2 regions of the Thioalkalivibrio sp. ALE23 genome follow, and region 2 is predicted to be linked to the other one. Evidence: riboswitches for the same ligand, from Rfam matches in the RefSeq annotation. Region 2 holds a riboswitch; the other holds the start of a gene.
The links. A riboswitch is a leader RNA that binds a small molecule or an ion and turns the genes downstream of it on or off. The one in region 2 is predicted to bind cobalamin.
Positions count from the first base shown of each region.

Region 1: another riboswitch for cobalamin. It lies ahead of F573_RS0112395 (TonB-dependent siderophore receptor); the one in region 2 lies ahead of F573_RS0106205 (TonB-dependent receptor domain-containing protein).

Region 1 covers NZ_KB900037.1:16,545-24,322, reverse strand. The annotation lists gene F573_RS0112420 (hypothetical protein) at 1-45, opposite strand, end outside; gene F573_RS0112415 (universal stress protein) at 175-594, shown strand; gene F573_RS0112410 (DUF3634 family protein) at 594-932, shown strand; gene F573_RS0112405 (heme-binding protein) at 975-1,478, opposite strand; gene F573_RS0112400 (hypothetical protein) at 1,614-2,105, opposite strand; cobalamin riboswitch at 2,606-2,860, shown strand; gene F573_RS0112395 (TonB-dependent siderophore receptor) at 2,997-5,147, shown strand; gene F573_RS0112390 (rhodanese-like domain-containing protein) at 5,243-5,614, opposite strand; gene F573_RS0112385 (MFS transporter) at 5,720-6,958, shown strand; gene F573_RS0112380 (hypothetical protein) at 7,059-7,292, shown strand; gene F573_RS0112375 (DUF99 family protein) at 7,323-7,778, opposite strand, start outside.
Region 2 covers NZ_KB900032.1:527,082-534,859, forward strand. The annotation lists gene fnr (fumarate/nitrate reduction transcriptional regulator Fnr) at 1-166, opposite strand, end outside; gene F573_RS0106195 (class I SAM-dependent methyltransferase) at 671-1,903, shown strand; gene F573_RS0106200 (hypothetical protein) at 2,013-3,908, shown strand; cobalamin riboswitch at 3,963-4,218, shown strand; gene F573_RS0106205 (TonB-dependent receptor domain-containing protein) at 4,371-6,209, shown strand; gene F573_RS0106210 (cob(I)yrinic acid a,c-diamide adenosyltransferase) at 6,214-6,780, shown strand; gene F573_RS0106215 (cobaltochelatase subunit CobN) at 6,941-7,778, shown strand, end outside.

The DNA.
Region 1 (7,778 bases), on a different contig from region 2:
CCGGACCTTGTACGGGTCTTCCCCGCCCCCTGTTTCCGCTGCCAACGCATATCCTCCGGGACGAAAACTGTGAAACCATATCACCGTGGCCGTCAGCCGACTGCCCCGCCCCGCCGGAATCTGCTATACGGCTGGAAGGTCGGGCGGGCCGACCGAACCGTTAAGGAAACAACCATGTTTGAACGAATCATGATCCCGGTGGATCTCGAACACACCGACAAGCTGCAGAACAGCCTCGAAATCGCGGCCAGGATGGCACGGGAGTACGACGCCACGGTGTACTACGTGACGGTTTCGGGGAGCCTGGCCAACCGTGCCGCCCGGACCCCGGAGGAAATGGAAAGGCATCTGGCGGACTTCGCCCGCGAACAGGGCGAGAAATACGGCATTCGCACCGATTCGAAGCTGATGCACAGCAACGACGTGGCGGTGGAGCTGGATGACAAGCTGGCTCAGGCGCAGAAGGAACTGGATGCCAACCTGGTGGTGATGGCCTCGCACATCCCGGGCGTGGCCGACCGATTGCATCTGATCAGTTCGAATGCGGGTGAGCTCGCCCGGCGCCTCCCGGTTTCGGTCTTCGTGCTGCGCTGATGATGTTTATCGCCTTTGTGCTGATGATCGGCTTTCTGATCATCGCCGCCGTTCTGCTGGTATGGCAGGTGAGCATCCTCTTCAGCGTGGTGATCGAAGAAGACGGCAGCGTGCACACCACCCGCGGGGATCCGCCGCGCAATTTCCTGCACGCGGTGCGCGAGGTGGTCAGCCGCCACGGGCTGCAGGGCGGCAGGATCACCGCGGTGCGTGGCCGCGACGGCGTTCGCGTGCGCTGTTCGCACCGGGTGCCGGAAGAGGCCCGTGCGCATCTGCAGGCGGCGGCGGAGCGGGTCAAGGTCGGCCGCCGCCGGCGCGGGCGCAAGAAGCGCCGCTGAAACCGGCCCTCCCCGGAACGGGCAGGGCCGGGTGATGCACCGTCAGAGCAGATCGTCCTGGATGGCGTCGATCGCATCCATGGCGCACTGGTGGTCGACATCGCCGCTGGGACTGCCCGACACCCCGATGCCCGCGACGATGCGCCCGTCGGAGGTGACCTGAGCGCCGCCGCCGAGGATGGTGACGTTGGGCAGGTGCTGGATGCCGTAGCTGACCTCGCCCGGGAAGGCATCATCGCGCAGCTCCAGCGTATCGGTACGGAAGCTGACCGCCGTCCAGGCCTTGCTCTGTGCAGTGCCGACGGTGTGCGGACCGGCGAACCGATCCCGCTTGAGAGCCTGAGTGGTCCCGAAGCGGTCGACCACCGCTGCGGTTACCTGTGCGTTGCGATCACGACAGGCATCCACCGCGGCCTCGACGGCCTTGGTCGCGATTTCGGGTGTCAGGCTGGGGGTGTTGAACGTGGCCGAATCGGCATGAACGGGCGCGGCGGCCAGAGTCATCAGGCCGCCGGCCAACAGTGCTGAACGCATGGATGGGGACATATCAACCTCCACGGTTGTGTGGACTCCACCCATTCTTGTAGGCCCCGTACGGGGATTTGGCAAGCTCCGTTTCGGGACGCCCGCCACGTTCCGGTCCGGCTCAACGGTTTCCGCAACCGGCGCGGCCGACCGCCATCAGGCCACCCGGCCGACCCGCTCGGACACCGCATCATCGGCCATCACCGGCGGGTACTGGCGAGCGAGCTCGCGCGCCGCCAGCACGAAGGTGTTCACCTGCGTGGCGTGCTCGCGCAGCTTGTGCGCCAGACCCGGGTCCTCGCTGACCTCGTCCACCACCACGCCGTCCGGGCGCTCTTCCACGTGCACTTCGATGCGCCCGCGCTGCTCGAAAAGGGTGCGATACAGCGGATCACGGTCACGCAAGTGTGCGCTCTCGCGCAGCCGCCGATGCAGTTCCGGCACGTGCACCCGCAGCAGCACGGCGAGTTCCGGATCCGTTGCCGTCGTCACCGTCCGGGTACCACCCTCGATGAACTCCAGCTCCCTCCGGATTGCGTCGTGGGACTCCAGCAGGCGCTGAAAGACCACCTGCTCACGCTCGTGCTGCTTGCGGGCTTCGGCGTCCAGGTGACCGCCGCAATCGATCATTCTCAGGTGCATCGTCATGGTCTGTCGGCCTCTTGCTGATGATCCTGCCCGGAAGAAGCAATCTCCCTGCCAACTCGTATTTCCCGCCATGACGCGGCCACATGCCGATGCCGCCGATCAGCTGACCACTCAAACTGCGAATATTGGCAGTCACTAATAAATGAAAATGCCACCTGTGACATCCGAACGCTCGCAAGTCACTGTCAAAAGGGGAAAATCATCTCCAAAAAATTTTCGAACATGGATTGATTCCAATTTGCGGCCGTGTATAATTCCCATTGTCGAGTCGACGGCAGCTCAGCGTCGGTTCGCCATGCAGGGGCCACCTGGCCCCTTCTCTCCTCCATCTCTTCTGGATTTTGCCGTCGGCTCTCGGTGCCCCCCGGACCGACCCGGCGGCCCTTTTTTTAATCCACCCGAATGGATCCCAGTGCAAACCACATGCCAAGCACTGACCGCGGCCGCGACCGTGGGTCAACCGGACACTGTTGGTTTGACACAACACATTAGTCCTCACTAATATTCCGTCTCCCCCGGGTGCTTCGTCGCCATCCCGACGACGAGTGAAACGGGAAGTCCGGTGCGTGCCCGGCCTCGACCTGCGCACAAGTCCGGCGCTGCCCCCGCAACGGTAGGCGGGTCACGGCAGACCCATGCGAACCACTGCGAAGAACGCGTCCGTTCAGGGCGTGCTTCGCGGGAAGGTGGTCTGCCCCGGAGCCAACGGCTCCAGCCCGCGAGCCCGGAGACCGGCCCGGAGGACAACGGAGAACCGCGGGGAGCGGTATCACCGGGCGGATCGGCATCGCTGCGCATCGGTTCACGACGCGCCGACGATGGCGCACGCCCGCCCCCCGCGGTCGACACCCACGACCACGGCGCACGGGCGGTGCGCAAAGAGGGTTCGCAATGTTCCCGAAGAAGAGATTTCCCGCGGCCCTGCTGGGCGGTGCCGCGGCCGTGCCCTTGTTGCTGGCGGCACCGCCGGCAACCGGCGAAGAAGACCCCGACGATTCCGCACGGGTACTGCCACAGGTCACCGTAACGGCGGCGACCCGCACCGAGCGTCTGGTGGAGAACACGCCCGCCTCCACCGAAGTGATCACCGGCGAGGACATCCGTCGCAGCGGGGCGACCATGCTGGACGAGGCCCTGCAGACCGGATCCAGCCTGTTTACCGGTGCCGACGGCAACCGGTTCTCGATCCGCGGCGGCGGCCGCGCCGACATCATCTACATGCTGGATGGCCGTCGGGTCAGCGGCACGTCCGGCCGGGGGTTCGAGCTCAACCGCATCCCGGTCATCCACGTGGAGCGCATCGAGATCGTGAAGGGCCCCGGCAGCGTGGTGTACGGCTCGGATGCGGTGGCCGGCGTGATCAACGTGATCACCCGCCAGCCGGATGCGGGCTTCGAAGGCAGCGTGGAGCTGCAGGGCGGCATGCCCGCCAGCGCCGATGGCGGGGAGCGCATCAACGGTTCGCTGTTTCTGGGCGGCGGCACCCGCGACACCCGGTTCCGGCTGCTGGCGGATGTGCTGGACCGCGAGGCCTATTCCGAAGACGCCACGGCCGACGTGCGCATCCCCGAGCAGGGCGACCGGGTGCGGCCGTCGGAGTCCGGCGCGCTGGAGGATGACCACGCGATCCAGGACCGCTATGCCTTCGACGAGGACCGCCGCGAGAGCGCGCGGGTCTACAACCTGCGCGCCGGCGTCAGCCACTGTTTCACCGACGACTTCAACGTGGAGCTGGAGGCCGGCCTGCTGCGCGAAGAGCGCGAGCGGCGCTTCCTGCACGAGCGCCCGCCGGTGGCCACCGGCTACACGAACAACAATGGCGATCCGGTGCGCGCCCTGCAGTTCCCGGCACAGCGCAGCGAGGACAGCGACCGGCGCGATCTGGCCGTGGCCGCCGAATGGTTCGTGACCGACACCCTGGAGCTGAATTACCAGGTCTACGAAAGCAAGTTCGAGATGGACCGCTCCAACACCTTCCTCGAGGCCGCGGACTTCGGCTTCGATGCCACCGGGGACAGCGAATTCGGCCCGCGCGAGGTCACCTTCACCGACCGCGTCCACGACTTCGCCGCCACCTGGCGGCCCGACGCCCGCCACACGGTACTGACCGGCTTCGAACACAAGCATCAGACCTACCGCGACCGCGAACCGGCGCACGAGCCGGAAGACGACCAGTGGGTCGGCGGGGTGTTCCTGCAGCACGAATGGGCGATCAGCGAGCGCCTGGATCTGGTCTACGGCGCCCGCCACGACGAGACCTCCACCGAGGTCGACAACACCTCGCTGCAGGCCGGCGCGGTCTATCGCCTGGCCCCCGAGGCCCGGCTGCGCGTGCAGTATGCCGAGGGGTTCAAGCTGCCGGAATTGCGTTCGTTCCACGTGGACACCCTGAACCCGCGCGGACAGCGGGTGCTGGGCGCCCATGTCGTCGATCCGGCTGTCGGCAACACGCGCCATGAACTCGACCCCGAGACCAGCCGCAATGCCGAGCTCGGCATCGCCGGCGACCTGCGCCTGAGCGACACCACCACGGGGCATTACGACGTGGGCCTGTTCTACACCGAGTTCGATGACCGGATCGCGCAGACTCAGGGCGATGGCGACTACCGCACGTTCCGCAACGTGAGCAACGCCCGCGCCCGCGCCCGCGCCCGCGGCGTGGAGACCCGCCTGGGCGCGGACTTCAACTCGCAGGTGGAGCTGCGCCTGGGGGGCACCTGGATGGATGCGATCGATCGGGACAGCGGCGAGACCCTGACCGACACGCCGGAACTCACCATGGTGGCGAGCGCGCTGTGGACGCCCACGGAAGAATTGCGCCTGCAGCTGCGCAGCCGCTACGTGGATGAGGTACGCGTGGCCGGGGACGAATGGGATGGCTCGTTCACCCTGACCAGTCTGAACGTGGAGTACGCGCCGGCGGCCTGGGAGGACGTCACCCTGCGCGGCGGGATCGACAACCTGTTCGATGCCGACAATGAAAGTTCGCTGGCAGCGGATCCCGGCCGCTTCCTCCACGCCGGGGTCCGGTACGACTTCTAGGACGTCCGGTCCGGGGACCGGGAGGGCTGCCTTGAAGGGCAGTCCTCCCCCTGGTTTTCATGTCGTTTCTGTCACCACATTGCTCATACGAAGGACTACCCCGGGTTCGGATTGGAACCCGACTCGCTGCAATATTCCTGCCAGGCTGCCGATCCGCCGCGCAGCACGCGGGCGTCGATGTCCATCGCGCGCAGGCTCTCGGCCACCAGATGGGAACGCCCGCGCCCGCCACAGAACACCACCACGGGCTGCGCCGGATCCTCCAGATGGGACTCGATGCTGGCCTCCAGCCTGGGCCGGGGGATGTTCACGGCCCCCTCGATGGACCCGGCCTCCACCTCCTCCGGCTGGCGCACGTCCACCAGCAGCAGCGGTTCACCGGACTCCCGCCAGCGAGCCAGCTCCGCCGGCTCCACGTGCGGCAGGGTCTGTTCCAGACGGGTGATGCGTTCTTCGAAACGGCTCATGACGATTCCTCGGGTATGGTGGAGAGGTAATTCGAGCTTGCCGGCAGGCCGCCGGAGACCGCAACCTGAGCGGTACTCGTGCGCGATACCTCCGGTGGTGCCAACATGACCGACACTTCCGACGTCCGCCGGCCGGGCTTCGTCGCCCACATGGCGACGGTCTTCATCAACGCCCTCAACGACAACTTCTTCCGCCTGGTCGTCATCTTCATCGCCCTGCGCGAGTTCGTTGCCGAGGGCGAAGGCACGTTCTATTACAGCCTGGTCGGATTCGTGTTCCTGCTGCCGTTCGTGCTGTTCTCGCCTTGGGCCGGCTACATCGCCGACCGCTACAGCAAGAAGGCGGTGATCGTCGCCACCCGCTCGGCCGAGGCCGTGGTGCTGCTGACCGCCGCGCTCATGCTGATCATCGACTACTTCCCCGGACTGCTGGTGACCGTGTTCCTGATGGGCCTGCAAAGCACCTTCTTCAGCCCGGTGAAGTTCGGCATCCTCCCGGAGATCGTGCGCTACGCGCAGCTGTCGCGCGCGAACGGGCATATCCAGCTGTGGACCTTCCTGGCGATCATCCTCGGCACCGCGCTGGCCGGCTTCGTGATGGAGTTCGCCGGCGAGGCGCTGTGGATCCCGGCGGCGGTGATCGTGGCGCTGTCGCTCACCGGCCTGGTCACCAGCTTCTTCGTCACCCCCACCCGCGCGATCAACAATCCGGCGCCCTTCCGGCTGAACCCGTTCGCCACCGTGGTGCAGTCGATCGCCGAGATCCGGCCGCAGCGGGTGCTGTTCCTGGTGGTCCTCGGCATCGCGTGGTTCTGGGCCCTGGGCACGTCGTACCAGCTCAACGTCCCGCTGTTCGCCGAGCTGCACCTGGGCCTGGGCGAGCTGGCCACCGGCATCATCCTGACGACCCTGGCCCTGGGCATCGGCACCGGCAGCATCCTCGCCGGCTATCTGTCGCGCGGCGGCATCGCCATGCACCATGCCCCGGCCGGCATGATCGCGGCCGCCCTGATCAGCGCGTTGCTGTATTTCACCGTCGACAGCTACCCGGCCACCCTGGTGCTGATGGCCCTGCTCGGCGTTGCCTCCGGTTTCTTCATCGTGCCGATCACTGCCTACCTGCAGGGCCACAGCCCGGAGGAACGGCGCGGGCGTTTCATCGCCGCGAGCAACTTCCTGTCGTTCGGGGCGATGCTGCTGGCACCGGTGCTGTTCTGGGGGCTCACCGGCCCGGCCGGGGCCAGTCCCGGCCAGGTGTTCATCATCGGCGGAGCCGCCTCGCTGCTGGTCGGGCTCGCGGCCCTGCGCCTGTACCGCCGCCACCGCGCGGAGGCGGATGCCTGACCCCCGAAGGCCCCGGCCGCGCGACCGAACCCCAGCATCCGGTGCGAACGTCTATCTTCGAAGGAAGAACTTGCCAGAGGGGCGAACCCGGGAGGCCATCATGAGCAACAACATGGCCGATGTAACCATTCACATCGACGAGACCATCGACGCCGAGGCCCGCGAACGCATCCAGGACGAGCTGCGCGGGATGAGCGGCGTGATGGCGGCATCCAGCCACGAGGAGAAGCCGCACCTGGTCGTGGTCGAATACGACCCGGAGCGGATCAACAGCCATCGCCTGCTCGACACGGTCACCGCCAGCGGCGTGCACGCCCAGCTGATCGGCCTGTAGTCGGCGGCAAGCCTTTCAGGCTCACGAGGCTCACGGACGGTGGCGGCTCGCCCCGTCGGTCACCCCGCCGGCGATCATGTGCGCGACGCGCAGGGCCTCCGGCAGGTGGCTGTGGACGCGCTGGTCCTCCAGCAGCTGCCGCGCCGCTTCGGGTTCGATCCCGCAGCGCTGGACATGGACCCCCGCCAGCGGTTCCATCGCGCCGGCGGCCTCGATCAGCCGCCACTTGCGGGCCCCTCCGGGGACATGGTCGAGCAGCGCCCGTCGAACGGCCTCCATGTCGGGTTGCCGGCGTGCCACGACCATCACGGGCAGGCCGGTCCGTTCGTGCAGGGCCTGCAGGTCCACCACGTTGAAGCCGGCAAAGGCGATCCCCTGCAGCAGGATCGCGTGCAGCTGCGGGGCGAACGGGCTGTCCAGCACGCATGCGGCCAGACGTTTGGTTGCATTGGCGCCGTCGCGCCGCACCCGGGTCGACACTACGCC
Region 2 (7,778 bases):
ATTCGAACGGCGACCCCATGGCGAACAGCGTGCTGCCCTTCTCGATCGGACGGCGCTGCTGCACGATCTCGTCGAGCTGCCACAGCTCGGTATCCGGCAGACCCATGGGCAGGCAGAGCTGACGCAGGGTGCACTGATCGCAGGCTTGAGTCGGGCGCAAGGTCATGTCCGGAGGGTAGCCCGTTTGCGGCAATGTGGAAAGACGCCGCGGATTTTTACGCCGGCGCTCGCGGTGGCGGTGTTCCCCCAGGGAAACACTGATCAACGTACACGTTCGCGTTGGCACCCCGGGTTTTCCGAGACAAGGCGCGGTGCGCAGCCGGTAGTGGTTCTACCGGCAAGGGCCGCAACGCAGGATCGGGGAACCCGGGGTGCCAACCCCGAAGGGGCTCGGCCGCCCGTTGTTGATCAAAAACGGGCGCGCGTACGGCGTTGCGGCTCCCTTGTGCAGAATGCTGCACGGCGGTCGCCGCGCCTTGTTCGCACGCAAAAGCGACTCGAGCGCGAGCGTGTACATTGATCAGTGTTTCCCTGGGCTTGATGCGTTGGTACAACGGATGGTGTGCGGACCGGCTCCACTGGACGGGCCCGGAGGTGAGAGTTAGACTCAGTATAAAAATAGCCGGACACGGAATCGTGCCGGATTTCAGGGAATCGGGGACACTCAGTAATGATTGAACGGATGCTGGAACAGTATGTTCGCTACGGGACGCTGACCCTGCGTCACCCGGATGGCACCGAGCAGCGTTTTGGCAGCGGCGAGCCGGAAGTGGTCATGCAGCTGCATGATGCCGGCGCCCTGAAGCGCATTGCGCGGGATCCCGGTTTCGAGCTGGGCGAGACCTACATGGACGGGCTGTGGTCGCCCGGTCCGGAAGGGCTGCGGGCCTTTCTTGATATGACCATGCGCAATTTTGCGCCGATGTTCCAGAAGCGGGTCGGTTTCCTGACGCGTTCGCTGCGCGCCCTCGTGGAGCAGGGCAACCGGGTGGCGCGCAGCTACAAGAACATCTCTCACCACTACGACGTGGACGAATGGCTGTTCCGGCGGTTCCTGGACGAGGGGATGTTCTACAGCTGCGCCTATTTCGCCGAGCCGGGGATGAGCCTGGAGGAGGCGCAGCAGGCCAAGTGCGAGGTCCTGCGCCAGAAATTGTGCCTGGAGCCGGGCATGCGCGTGCTGGACATCGGCTGCGGCTGGGGCGGGCTGGCGATGTATCTGGCCGAGCACGCGGATGTCCGGGTCGATGGCATCACCCTGTCGCGCGAGCAGCTGCGGGTAGCGCAGGACGAAGCGAAGCGCCGGGGCCTGGAGGACAAGGTGCGCTTCCTGTACCAGGACTATCGCGAGCACGACGATCAGTACGACCGGATCGTCAGTGTCGGCATGTTCGAACACGTGGGGCAGCCGAACTACGGCACCTTTTTCCAGCGGGTCAACGACCTGCTCAAGCCCGACGGGATCGCGGTGCTGCACACCATCGGTCGCCAGGAGCCACCGGGCACGGCCAACCCCTGGCTAAAGAAATACATCTTCCCCGGCGGTTACACCCCCGCCCTGTCCGAGGTGATGGAAGCGCTGGAGCCCACGCCGCTGTACACCACCGACATCGAATTCTGGCGGCTGCACTATGCCGAAACCCTGGCCGAATGGTACCGGCGCTTTCAGGCAGTCCGTGAAGAGGCGGCGGCCAGTTTCGACGAGCGCTTCTGCCGCATGTGGGAGTTCTATCTGGCCAGCTGCGAGGGCACTTTCCGCTGGTGGAAGCAGGTGGTGTTCCATATCCAGATGGCGCGTCGGCAGGATGCCGTTCCGCTCACCCGCGACTATCTCTGCGGGCGCGAAGACCCCGGGGTGCGTTCGGTGCCGCCGGCGGACGAGCTGATTTCTTCCGCGCGGTGAACCCCGGCCTCCGGCACGGGTCCAGTGTGGGTCCCCGCCGTTCTGACGGCGACGTGCGGGGCATTCGAGCTTTACACTGACCGGGGATTCCGGTGTTCGGGGAGTAGGGGTGTTCCGCCTTTTTCGTCAACGCAAGTCCGAGGCATCGGGGGCCCCCGAAACGCAGGAGTCGAATCAGGACCAGGTCCTGATCGAGGCTGCGGGACGCAGCCGCATCACCGAGGTGGCGACCAGTGCCCGCAAAGTCCCGTGGTCGCTGAACCTGCTGCAGCTTTTGTGGGCGGCCGGCCCCGTGACCTTCCTCGCGATGCAGGGCGGCTATTTCCTCGGGTTCGGCCATGCGGCTCCCACCCAGAACTTCGTCTTCTTCGCGGTTTACACCCTGCTGTTCGGGGTGATCGGCCTGATCGCGCGCTTTGTCGCCGATGCGACCCGCGGGCGGCGTCAGGAGCGCTCGCAGGTCCAGCTGCGCAATACCATCGATCTGCTGCCGGATCTGCTGTTCGCGACCCGTGACCTGGCCATGGGCGAGATGACGCCGGACATGCGGCGGCGCCAGTCGGCGGCGGTGCTGTTGCACGAGGTGGAGGTCTCCCCGGAGGCGGTGGCGGTCGCGGTGCGCGAAATGACCGGCGACCCGACGCTGGCCTCCACCGCCGAGCAGATCGAGATCTATCGGCGTCTGGGGCTGCATGCGCGGGTCGCGGACCTGGTGGAGGCCACCGCCGACGCGCGCATGGCCGCGCTCGAGCGGCTGCACGCCGAGGATTCGGATCTCGCCGAGCTGCTGCGTGACCGCCTGCGCGGGGTCGCGCCGACGCGCGAAGACGGCGTGCGCCGCATCGACCAGTTTCTCGAACGCCTGTTCTCCGCGGCGGATGCGGATGACCTTACGCGCTGCACCCTGGATGATGTCCAGGCGATCTTCGTGCTCGCCTTCGAGCTGGTCAACGGCCGCCAGATCAAGCGCCTGAGTTTCGAATGGTCGGGGCCCTGGCAGCTGGGCCGGGCGCTGGACCGGCTGGAATACCAGAGCAATCGCTTCCGCGTGGCCCAGGCCGGGGTGATCAGCCGTCTCCGCTCGCTGGGGATGCTGCTGGCGCAAAGCGAGACCAGTGGCATCACCCAGCAGCATCTGCGCGAACCCCTGCCGGTCATGGGACAGCAGGTGCTGGCCGGCCTGCGGACCATGCTGGAGGCGGAGCCGGACGTAAAGAGCCCCGACGGCCGTATCCTGGGTGCCGCGATGTCGCAGGTGGAAGAACTGCGTGAAGCCCGGGACCGCCTGATGCAGGCGCAGAGCCGTTACGCCAATGCGGTGGAACGCTGGGAAAACCTGCGCCGGCGCGAACGGGACCGCAAGGGTGATCAGCGCTGGCAGAAGCGTTCGGCCCGGCGGATCCGGGTGTCGGAGGAGCTGATCGAACTGGACGATGATCAGAAGATCCGGCTGGCCGACGGTCTGTGCGAATATCTCGAGGAGCTGCAGATCCGGCGCGAGGGCGATTTCATCTTCTTCGGCAAGAAGCCGCTGGACGGCGATACCGCCAAGCGCATCGGCATCCAGCTGGCGCTGCTGCTCGACCCGCTGGTGGAGCTGAGCAACCCCAGTATCCAGCGGGCGATCTATTCCAGCCCCGCGGCCTATCTCGGCGGGCTGTACGTGGGCATGAGCGCCGACGCCAAGGCCGGGCTGGGCTCCGCCATGGTGCGCATGGTGCGCCAGGATCTCGGGCGTGCGGCGGAGTGGCTCGCGCTGCGCCTGACCCGGGTCTACCACCTGCCGCTGACCGACGGCATGCGCAGCTTTCTCGAGACCCACTACGGGGCCAACCCCGAGCGCCTGGCGATGCTGGCCCAGAACACCGGGGACGAGTCCCACCCGGTGGCCCTGCGTGCCGAGCGCTCGCCGGAATTCGACGCGATGGTCCAGGACAAGGAATGGGGCCGCCTGCTGCGTCGTGGCGCCCGCTATCGCCAGGCCGAGGAGACGCGGCAGACCTGAACGCCGCGCGGTCGGCCGGAGAGCACGGGTGGAAAATCAGGGGGGGCTCATGTACCCTGCTCCCCGTTCCTCGGTGCCCTGGCGGTTTCGCCGCCGGGTTAAACGGGAAGTCCGGTGAGCGCCGCTTCGGCGCGAGTCCGGCGCTGCCCCCGCAACGGTGATCGAGCGCGGATCCATTCCGGAGTCCTTCGGCAGTGGATCCTCGAGGCTGGCGGCCGAATGCCACTGTGTCATGGACACGGGAAGGCGCCGCCCGCCGGGAATCTCCCGCTCGTCAGCCCGGAGACCGGCCGGGGAATGGTCGTGCGGCACGCGGAGGGCGTGCGAGACGGATGACCGTTCCCGCCACGGGTCCCCGTACCCGTTTCCCGCCGGGAATGCGTTCCTCGTCTTCCTCCCTCGCGCCGGCGCGATCCCCGTGAACCAGCGGCGTGCGGGCGGCTCGCCGGGAGATCCGAAGACATGAAACGCAGTATCCTTTCCGCAGCCATCGTTGCAGCCGTGTCCCCGGCCGTGGCCGACGAGGCGCCGGGCACCGACTCCGACTCCGCGACCCTGGAACCCGTTCAGGTCACTGCGACCCGTCTCAGCCAGACCGTGGACGAGGCCCTGGCCTCGGTGACGGTCATCGACCGCGAAGAGATCGAACGCCTGCAGCCGCGCCAGTTCACCGATCTGGTGGAGGGGCGCGCCGGGGTCTCGGTGGCGGGTAATGGCCCGTTCGGCAAGACGTCCAGTGTCTTCCTTCGGGGAACGAACTCCGATCACCACCTGATGCTGATCGACGGCGTGCGCATGGGGTCGGCCACCACCGGCGGTGCCAGCTGGCAGTTCCTGCCGCCCGAGGAGATCGACCGCGTGGAGATCGTGCGCGGGCCGCGCACCTCCATCTACGGCTCCGATGCCATCGGCGGGGTGACCCAGGTCTTCAGCCGCGCGGGCCGCGAAGGTCCGCCGCGGGTCAATGCCTTCCTTGGCGCCGGCAGCTTCAGCACCTGGGAGGCCGGAATCGGTGTGGCCGGCGGCACCGGGCGCACCGATTACAGCCTGTCCGTCAGTATGTTCGATACCGAGGGCATCGACGTGCAGGACGACGTGGGTGACGACGATCCGGATGGCTATGACAACACCTCGCTGGCCGGCAAGGTTGCCCACCGCCTCGACAACGGGATCGAACTTTTCGGCAATGTCCTCTATTCCGAAGGCAATACCGAGTTCGATGGTTTCGAGGATGAAACCGATTTCGTCCACGCGGCGATGCAGGCCGGTCTCCGATTGCCCGTTCTTGGTCGCTGGGATACCGAGCTTGCAGTGGCCCATAGTCGGGACGAAAACGACAATTTCGCGGGGGGGGGGTTCTCTTCGAGATTCGATACGAAGCGGGATCAGCTGACCTGGCGCAACGATGTCCGCCTGGGTGAACTCACCGACCTGATCGCCGGGGTAGACGCCTACGAGGACCGGATCTCGAGTACCACGGATTACGACGAGGACTCGCGCTACAACGTAGGGGTCTATTCGGTCGTACGTACCCAGCTCGGCAACCACGATCTGGAAGGCTCGCTGCGCTACGACGACAATGAAGCGTTCGGCGAGAAGACCACCGGGCAGGTCGCCTGGGGCATGCAGGCAACCGACGCCCTGCGGCTGCGCGCCAGCTACGGCACCGCGTTCAAGGCACCCACCTTCAATGACCTTTACTGGCCCTTTTCCGACCCGGCGAGATTCCGCGGAAACCCGGACCTCGAACCGGAGGAGTCGGAGACGTTTGAGCTCGGGGCGAGGTACTCGGCGAGTCTCGCGTATGTCGACGTCGCGGTGTTCGAGACGCGCGTGGACGACCTCATTACCGGGTTCCCGGTGCGCGAAAATGTCGACGAGGCACGGATTCGCGGACTGGAAGTCGAGGGAGGCCACGACCTCGGTCCGTGGAATTCGCGGGTCTCGCTGACCCTGCTGGATACGGAAAATCGTGACACCGGCAATGAACTGCGTCGCCGTCCGCCGGCGTCAGCCCGTTTCGACCTGGACCGCCGGATCGGTGATTTCTCCGTGGGCGGTACGATCCTCGCCCGCAGCCGCAGCTACAACGATGCTGACAATGACGAGCGGCTCTCGGGCTACGGCACCATGAATCTGCGTGCGGCCTATCGATTTGATCCGGAATGGAGTATCGAGGCTTCGCTGTCGAATCTTTTCGATCGCGACTACGTGGTCGCGCGTGACTCGGTTAACGATGCCGATTACAACAACCCCGGCCGCGCCGCGTTCGTGAAACTGCGTTATCAGCAGCAGAGGTAAGGTCATGGGCAATCGACTGTCGAAGATCGCGACCCGCACGGGTGACGAGGGGCGTACCGGCCTGGGTGACGGCTCGCGCGTGGACAAGGACTCGCATCGCGTCGAAGCCTTTGGTGACGTGGACGAGCTGAACAGCGTCATCGGGCGGGTGCTGGTGCACGAGCTGCCCGAGGACGTACGGCGTTCGCTGTCGCTGATCCAGCATGAGCTGTTCGACCTGGGCGCGGAGCTGGCGGTGCCGGGGCATCAGGCCCTGCCGGAGGCGTCGGTGGAGCGCCTCGATGTCGAGCTCGAGGGCTTCAATGACGAGCTGCCGCCGCTGGAGGAGTTCATCCTCCCGGGGGGCGGCCCGGCCACCGCGGATTGCCATATTGCCCGCACCGTCTGCCGCCGCGCCGAGCGGCGGCTGGTCGCGGTCAATCACCACGAGGCCCTGCGGCCCAGCTCGCTGGCCTACCTCAACCGCCTGTCGGATCTGCTGTTCGTACTGTGCCGGGTGCTGGCGCGCCACGAGAACGGTTCCGAGGTCCTGTGGCAGCCCGCCGCTCGGCGCGAGGCCTCCGGCGGCTGATTCTGCCCGCGACGCCGTGACGGCGGATCCGCGAAGGCCCCGATCGACAACAGTGCCGCGACGCTGACGCGACCCGCGGTCGATCTCCTTTTCTTCACGCTCCGTCGGGACGCCTCGAGTGTCCCGGCGGCAGTGTGTGCACGTATCCGGGTGTTGAATGATGAGTACATGGAAAAAACGCTACCCCCTGTTGCTGGCGCTACTGCTGCCGGGGGTTCCGGCGGCGGACACGGACGCGTCCCCGCATATCCTCGGCATCGTCTCGGATCGCTCCGCCGCCGAGGTCACGGCCGGGGCGCATCGTTTCCTCGAGGCCTTCCCCGAATCCGACGTGCGCCTGCGTACGCCGGAGCAGCTGGCCGACAAGGATGACTCCGAGGTCACCGCGTTGTGGGAGGACGCGGACGCCGTGCTGGTGGCGGCGGTGCTGGGCGACGAGGTCGGCCGGCTGACGCGGCTGCTGCGCGAGCGCGGTCCGGATGCCGAAGTGCCGCTGCTGGCGATCAACAGCGACCGGCAGCTGACGGCGCTGACCCGGTTGCGGGGCGAGCGCGTGCTGGCCGGCCTGGAAGCCGACGAGCGGACCGAGCTGGCGACCAATCCGGATGCCGACGAGGATCCGCGCGAACACCTGCGGGAGCAGCGGCAGGCGTTTCCCGAACAGGCCGGCTGGCTCACCGGCCGGGCGTATTACCAGGGGCGTACGCCGGAGAGCATGGAGGGCCTGATGCGCTGGCTGGCCGCCGAGGCCGGCCACGACATCGACGTGCCGCAGCCGGATCCGCGCGAGACCATCCGTTTCTACCACGACGGCCGCGCGGTGGATGACGCCGCCGCAATGGATCTGGATGAACGCCCGGCGGTCGCCCTGCTGGACCTGGACACCGGCGACCGGCCGGGGGACCGTGCACTGCTGGATGCCGCCTGCGACGCGCTGGAATCGCGCGATCTGCAGTGCTTCGGCGTGCTGGCGCGCTGGGGCGGCGCCAGCCGGCAGG